3 regions of the Mangrovibacter phragmitis genome follow, and region 2 is predicted to be linked to each of the others. Evidence: predicted binding sites of a transcription regulator. Region 2 holds the regulator's gene; each other region holds the start of a gene.
What was found. Region 2 encodes CRP, which controls carbon source genes, mostly activating them, when cyclic AMP is high. Its sites were predicted from a motif close to ATGTGANNNNNNTCACAT; they were not measured.
Positions count from the first base shown of each region.

Region 1: a site for CRP is predicted at 996-1,013, ahead of MPHASIOC01_RS25530 (YjcB family protein). Genes of this name have one in related genera too.
Region 3: a site for CRP is predicted at 946-963, ahead of MPHASIOC01_RS12280 (CidA/LrgA family protein). Genes of this name have one in related genera too.

Region 1 is NZ_CP134782.1:5,321,134-5,323,404, reverse strand. It holds gene MPHASIOC01_RS25535 (SMI1/KNR4 family protein) at 1-436, shown strand, start outside; gene MPHASIOC01_RS25530 (YjcB family protein) at 608-889, opposite strand; gene MPHASIOC01_RS25525 (sensor domain-containing diguanylate cyclase) at 1,780-2,271, shown strand, end outside.
Region 2 is NZ_CP134782.1:3,935,613-3,937,883, forward strand. It holds gene MPHASIOC01_RS19195 (phosphoribulokinase) at 1-58, shown strand, start outside; gene MPHASIOC01_RS19200 (OsmC family protein) at 112-516, opposite strand; gene crp (cAMP-activated global transcriptional regulator CRP) at 814-1,446, shown strand; gene pstS (phosphate ABC transporter substrate-binding protein PstS) at 1,656-2,271, shown strand, end outside.
Region 3 is NZ_CP134782.1:2,541,174-2,543,444, forward strand. It holds gene MPHASIOC01_RS12275 (LysR family transcriptional regulator) at 1-811, shown strand, start outside; gene MPHASIOC01_RS12280 (CidA/LrgA family protein) at 1,012-1,413, shown strand; gene MPHASIOC01_RS12285 (CidB/LrgB family autolysis modulator) at 1,410-2,102, shown strand; gene cdd (cytidine deaminase) at 2,233-2,271, shown strand, end outside.

The sequences.
Region 1 (2,271 bases), 1.4 Mb from region 2:
GTTAAGTAAGGTTGATGGTACATACTGGAAAAAGTATGACGGGAAGATGGTTAATTTGCTATTACTGGCATCCGATGCCGGTGAGGATTTTGGCTACTACCTGCTTTCCTGTGAGCAAATTCAGGAAGAGCAACATTTTGGGGATTCAATTAGCGACATTTATGGTGAGTGGCTTGGGCAAACGGATGCCATTTATGTAGACAACCGGATTGATACCTCTGTCGCGATGAGTGAACGGCTGTGCTTTGCTCATTGCCTGAATAATGGTGGTACTTCCCGCCTGTATATTGATTTCCACCCGGCCCCAGGTGGTACTTGTGGGCAGGTGGTGCGTTTTCTGCATGACCCTGACAGTTATATCGTGCTGGCAGAGAGCTTTGAAGCATATATAGCCGGGGTACTGGAAAGCAATTACGCGTTTGTCAGCGAGTATTAACTCACCAGAAAGTGAAATAAAAAGTATCATCCTGAGTATAAGAACAAGGATGTTCACTCTCTGGCAGTATTATTCTGCCAGATCGATAAAAATTATCACGTTTTTCGATAACGCTTTGTTTATTCGCTTTGATCCGCTATTGCAGAAGATGAGGGAAGATTACCGCTGAACCTAGCTAACCATGACCGGCCATTCCGGGGGAGTATGGCTCATAATATCAACCATCACATCTTTGAAATGCGCCCAGAAGATACTCAAATCAACCAATGACAGCCCCAGTAAGGTCGTTGCAAACCAGCAAGATGCTGCCAGGCCACAACTGGTGCTGACAAACGCCAGTGCGTAACGTTCATTACGGCGAAAACGAATATTAAGAGTACTGGCCATAAACATCAGTACCGCGCTGAACAGTGGCCAGCGCATCAGCATTACGCTCGTTGTTAGAGTAGCCATGAAAACAATCCTCAGTAATTCGGTGGCTTTCTGAGGCAGGTCTCTGACGTCAGCCTTGAGAAAGCACTGTAACATTGCAGGTGATGAAGCGTTGTTTAACTTATTTTTGTGAACTATATCACATTTGTTGTTTTATTCACCAGTTGACGGTGATAATTTTTTTACAAAACACACCGATGTTTTATGTGATTATTTTATAAAGGGAAAATACTGGCCCGATTTGTTGCGGATGGAAAAGCTGCTGGGAATAATCCTGGCTGGCGCTAATTATATAAGTAAAATCAGATAATTAAGAATAGCATTATGCTGCCAGCTCTGTGCTGTGTTATTTACAGCAGTATCAGGCTGACTTATTATGACCGGAGTGATTATTAACTGCGCTTGTATGCCAGTATACTGATTACTAATACTTTTTTATGACTTATTACACTGTGTTATATCATGGTGGGTTTTTTCAGACCCTGCGGAACCTTTCTAAATATTGGTTAATATCGTTATATTTTTTGGGCGCATCACACTGTATCCAAAGCTGTTTTAAGTCTGTATTTATAGTGTAATGCGATAGCGTTGTTCAGTAAATTATATTCGAATTCATATGGTTATGTGAAGAATTTTAAATGAAAAATGATAATACTGAGCACTATATACAGATGCCTGATGCAGTATTGAATGCTCTGGCCGGGGTGCTTCCGGCTATTTTTGAAAGTACATCTCTTGAACAAGTGATTGGGGCCTTTACCCGTGCACTTGATGCGCGCCTGGGTTGGGTGGCGCTTATTGAGCAGCCACAAACTCTTAGTGTCAGGGTGAGTGGTTACTGTCCTTGCCGGGAGCAAGATGTTTACCAAATGCTTGCGGACCGACGCCTGCAGGCATACAAGTGGAATACTGTGGTCTGGGAACATGGTGTGGGTAAGCATTTCTTTTCCCAGTCTGAGGGTAACTTGTATGCCCTTGAGTCTGCTGTTTTAGGTAAGCTTCGTTATCAAAAAGGTGATGTTGCTGGTTATTTTTTTCTCGCATTTTCCCATCGATTTTATTCACAAAAATTACTCCGAAATATTTCTGCGATTATCTCCAGTGCAATAAAGGAATACTTAATTAAGCATTCTGTAAACTCATTTTTTTCAAACGATAAACAAGAGATAGTTGCGCAATACACAACTCTTTTTTTTAATGCGCCAATATTAATAAATTCATTTAGTGCAGAAAATCGTTGTATATTATGGAACGGAGAATGCCAAAGATTGTTTGGCTGGAGCAAAGATGAATTAAATCATTTTCCGGACCCACTGGCTCTTTTTTATCCTGACCTGGCAGTTCGTGAGCGGGTACGGGCTTCGGTAACAACGGTGCCTGGGGAAAAAATGCAGGAATGGTAC
Region 2 (2,271 bases):
AATCATGACGCCACTGGTTAAACGCCTGGCGGAAGGGAAAAAAGTCGCGGGAGGCTGATATGGGGTACCAACAGGCAGGGTGCTGCATGGCGCAGCACCCGTCATGAAAACTTAACCTTCAACGACTTCCCATGAGTGCGTGATAGTGGCAGCTTTGCCAAGCATTAACGCAACAGAACAATATTTTTCTGCAGATAAATCTACCGCACGAGCCACGGCATTATCTTTCAGATCTTTCCCTGTAACGATGAAGTGCAGATTAATAGAGGTAAACAAACGCGGTGCTTCTTCCCGGCGTTCAGAAGTCAGTTTGACTTCACAATCAGTCACATTGTGACGACCTTTTTGTAAAATAGAGACCACATCAATGGCACTGCATCCACCTGCTGCCATTAGCACCATTTCCATTGGACTTGGCGCTTTATCACCGGAGTTACCATCCATCAGCACCTGGTGACCTGAGGCGGATTCACCCAAAAATGTTAAACCTTCAACCCATTTAACTCGCGCCTGCATTCTTATTACTCCCAACTAAAGTGTCATCGCAACAGATTACGCGGCATTAACAAAACAGGCAATGGAAGGCGACACAGGTCATGCTGAAACGAGACAATAGAAGACACTACAGGAAACCTGTGCTAAAACAAACAAGATGTAACAGGCTGACAGTGACGTCATACCTGTTACAGAGGAAAAAGCGATTACAGACCAAACGACTTATGGCTCGCTTCAGGAATGGGGCGATTTAATGTTGTAACGCCAACAGGGCCCTACCCTGTCTTTGAGCAAGTTTATAATAGAGGATAACCGCGCATGGTGCTTGGCAAACCCCAAACAGACCCGACTCTCGAATGGTTCTTGTCACATTGCCACATTCATAAGTATCCATCCAAGAGCACCCTGATCCATCAGGGCGAGAAAGCAGAAACGCTGTATTACATCGTAAAAGGCTCTGTGGCCGTGCTTATCAAAGATGAAGAAGGCAAGGAGATGATCCTTTCTTATCTTAATCAAGGCGATTTTATTGGCGAGCTGGGGCTGTTTGAAGAAGGCCAGGAGCGTAGCGCCTGGGTTCGTGCAAAAACAGCCTGTGAAGTTGCCGAGATTTCATACAAAAAATTTCGCCAGTTGATCCAGGTAAACCCGGACATTCTGATGCGCCTTTCATCCCAGATGGCACGTCGTTTACAGGTCACTTCTGAAAAAGTGGGGAACCTGGCATTCCTCGATGTAACCGGCCGAATTGCACAGACTTTGCTTAACCTGGCAAAACAACCTGATGCGATGACTCACCCGGATGGCATGCAAATCAAGATCACCCGCCAGGAGATTGGTCAAATTGTTGGCTGTTCCCGTGAAACTGTGGGCCGCATTTTAAAAATGCTGGAAGATCAAAACCTGATTTCCGCTCATGGTAAGACAATTGTGGTATACGGTACTCGTTAATTTTACTGTATTTAATCACGCATACAGGCACGCTTTAGAGCGTGCCTTTTTGTTTGCACAACCAGGCATCCCTTCAGCTTTACCTAACAAATTCTGAAAATTGTTCATGAATGACACAAAACTGTCACAAATTCGCCTTATTCTTCCCAGGTACTGAAAACACAGCGATTAAAAAATTATTTTTGATCTAACCTTTTCCGGGAGAAATTATGGCAATGCTTAGCTCTTCAGCCCGTCTTGTAATCGCCGCTCTGACTCTGTCCACCACAACTGCATTTGCAGCCACTAACCTGACCGGTGCCGGTGGTACATTCCCAGCGCCGGTTTATGCAAAATGGGCTGCAGAATACCAGCAGAAAACAGGTTCTCAGGTAAACTACCAGGGAATCGGTTCTTCAGGTGGTATCAAACAAATCATTGCAAAAACCGTTGATTTCGGTGCATCTGATGCGCCAATGAGCGATGCTGACCTGGCAAAAAATGGCCTGTTCCAGTTCCCGACCGTTATCGGTGGCGTAGTTCTGGCCGTTAACATCCCGGGTATTAAATCAGGTGAATTAACTCTGGATGGTAAAACACTGGGTGATATTTACCTGGGTAAAATCAAAAAATGGAATGACCCGGCTATCACGAAGCTGAACCCAAAAGCCAAATTGCCGGATACCAACATAAATGTTGTGCGCCGCGCAGATGGTTCAGGCACATCTTTCGTCTTCACCAGCTACCTGTCTAAAGTGAGCCCGGACTGGGCAAGCAAGGTAGGCAAAGGCACCACTGTTAAATGGCCAACCGGGCTGGGTGGCAAAGGTAACGATGGCGTGGCTG
Region 3 (2,271 bases), 1.4 Mb from region 2:
GGTTTCTGCGGTCATTCGTGAACTGGAACAAAGCGTGGGTGTTGCACTGTTGCACCGGACCACCCGCAGTGTGCAGTTGACAGAAGATGGACGGCTATTTTATTCCCGTGCACTGGACTTATTGGCTGAGGCAGAAGAATTACAGAACATGTTTGCCTCAAACGGCGCACCTGTACGCGGTAAATTACGTATTGATATGCCAACGGAACTGGCGAAAAGTATTGTAATACCGGCTTTACCGGAATTTCTGTCGGCGCACCCGGCAGTCGAACTCGAGCTATCCAGCACTGATCGCAGTGTCAACCTTGTTCAGGAAGGCTTTGATTGCGTTATCCGTCTTGGCCCCATAATGGATGAAACGCTGGTTGCCCGAAAACTGGGACAACTACGCATGATCAATGCTGCAAGTCCATCCTACCTGAAACGTTTTGGTACCCCGCACACACTGAAGGACCTGGTTGAACAAGGTCATCAAATAGTCCACTACACACGCTCACTGGGCTCCAAACCAACTGGCTGGGAATACCCGAATGGTGAAGGTTATGCCTTGCTTGCGCTACCAGGAGCTGTTCAAGTCAATAGTGTACAAACTTATCATGAAGCAGGGCTGGCAGGGATTGGACTGATTCAGGCAGGGTATTCAGCATTGGCTCCTTATATTGAATGTGGGGCATTAGTGGAAATACTTCCGGACAAGCCTCCTGAACCCCTCACCGCTTTCGTTGTTGTGGCGCACAGGCGCAACCTTTCTCCGCGCGTGCGAACTTTCATTCGCTGGCTTGAAAGTATCCTGGCACCCTACTTTACTTAATCCGCCTGACTGTGAGAGGCAGTACGCGCACCGGGTTTACAACCCGTTACCACACTGGATTGCATTAATCGCCTATGGTATCAACCGGTATCAGCCATACTAAAAAGGCATTGTTGCTATAACGGGAATTCATGGTGTGATCCATAGCACAAAAGCTTTTTTAATTGTATGATGAATGCATTCATTCAGGGGTTACTTAAATGCGCCATACATTGCTTATCATCTGGCAATATTGCCGGGCTTTCTTCTTTATTTATGCCTGCCTGTATGCCGGGCAGTTTATTGCCACACTGCTTCCTATTACAATTCCAGGCTCGATTATTGGCATGCTGTTGCTGTTCCTGCTGCTCTCATTACAAATCCTGCCTGCCCAGTGGGTAAAGCCTGGCTGCCACTTATTCATTCGTTACATGGCATTGCTGTTCGTACCCATTGGGGTGGGTGTCATGCAGTATTTCGACTTGCTGCGTACCCAGTTCGGCCCCATCGTGGTGTCATGTACTATCAGCACAATCGTTGTTCTGGTCGTTGTCAGTTGGACCTCTCACCTGGTTCACGGAGAACGTAAAGTTGTTGGCCAGAAAGAGGTTAAAGAGAAATGAGTGATATTTGGTGGTCATTGCCACTAACTCTGGTGGTTTTCTTTGCAGCACGCAAGCTTGGCACTGTGGTTAAAACGCCACTGCTGAACCCTCTGCTGGTTTCCATGGTGGTGATTATTCCGTTTCTTCTGCTCACGGGAATCAAATACCAGCACTATTTTCAGGGCAGCAAAATGCTGAACGACTGGCTGCAACCGGCTGTCGTAGCGCTGGCATTTCCACTATACGAGCAGCTTCACCAAATTCGCGCCCGCTGGAAATCCATTATTTCTATCTGCTTTATTGGCAGCATGGTGGCAATGATAACCGGCACCAGCATTGCACTATTAATGGGTGCCACGCCGCAAATCGCAGCCTCTATATTGCCTAAATCTGTCACCACCCCTATTGCGATGGCAGTTGGCGGAAGTATTGGCGGGCTGCCGGCAATCAGCGCGGTGTGTGTTATCTATGTCGGTATTTTAGGTGCAGTTTTTGGTCACACCCTGTTGAATGCCATGCACATTACCACCAAAGCTTCCCGTGGGCTCTCCATGGGAACAGCTTCCCATGCGTTAGGCACAGCACGCTGCGCCGAACTGGATTTTCAGGAAGGCGCATTCAGCTCACTGGCACTGGTTATCTGCGGGATTATCACCTCGTTGGTTGCTCCGTTTCTCTTTCCGGTTATTCTGGCGGTTTTAAGGTAAATTTGCGCACAATCTCGAAAATACGCAACACCATTAGCAAGTTGCATTAATAATTAGAGTTAGATCACATATTCAGATTAGTGAGAACCGTACACTACGGTTCCATTAACCTGATACAAGGCATCATGTTATGCATCCCCGTTTTGTTTCAGCCTTTGAAGCTCTGCCT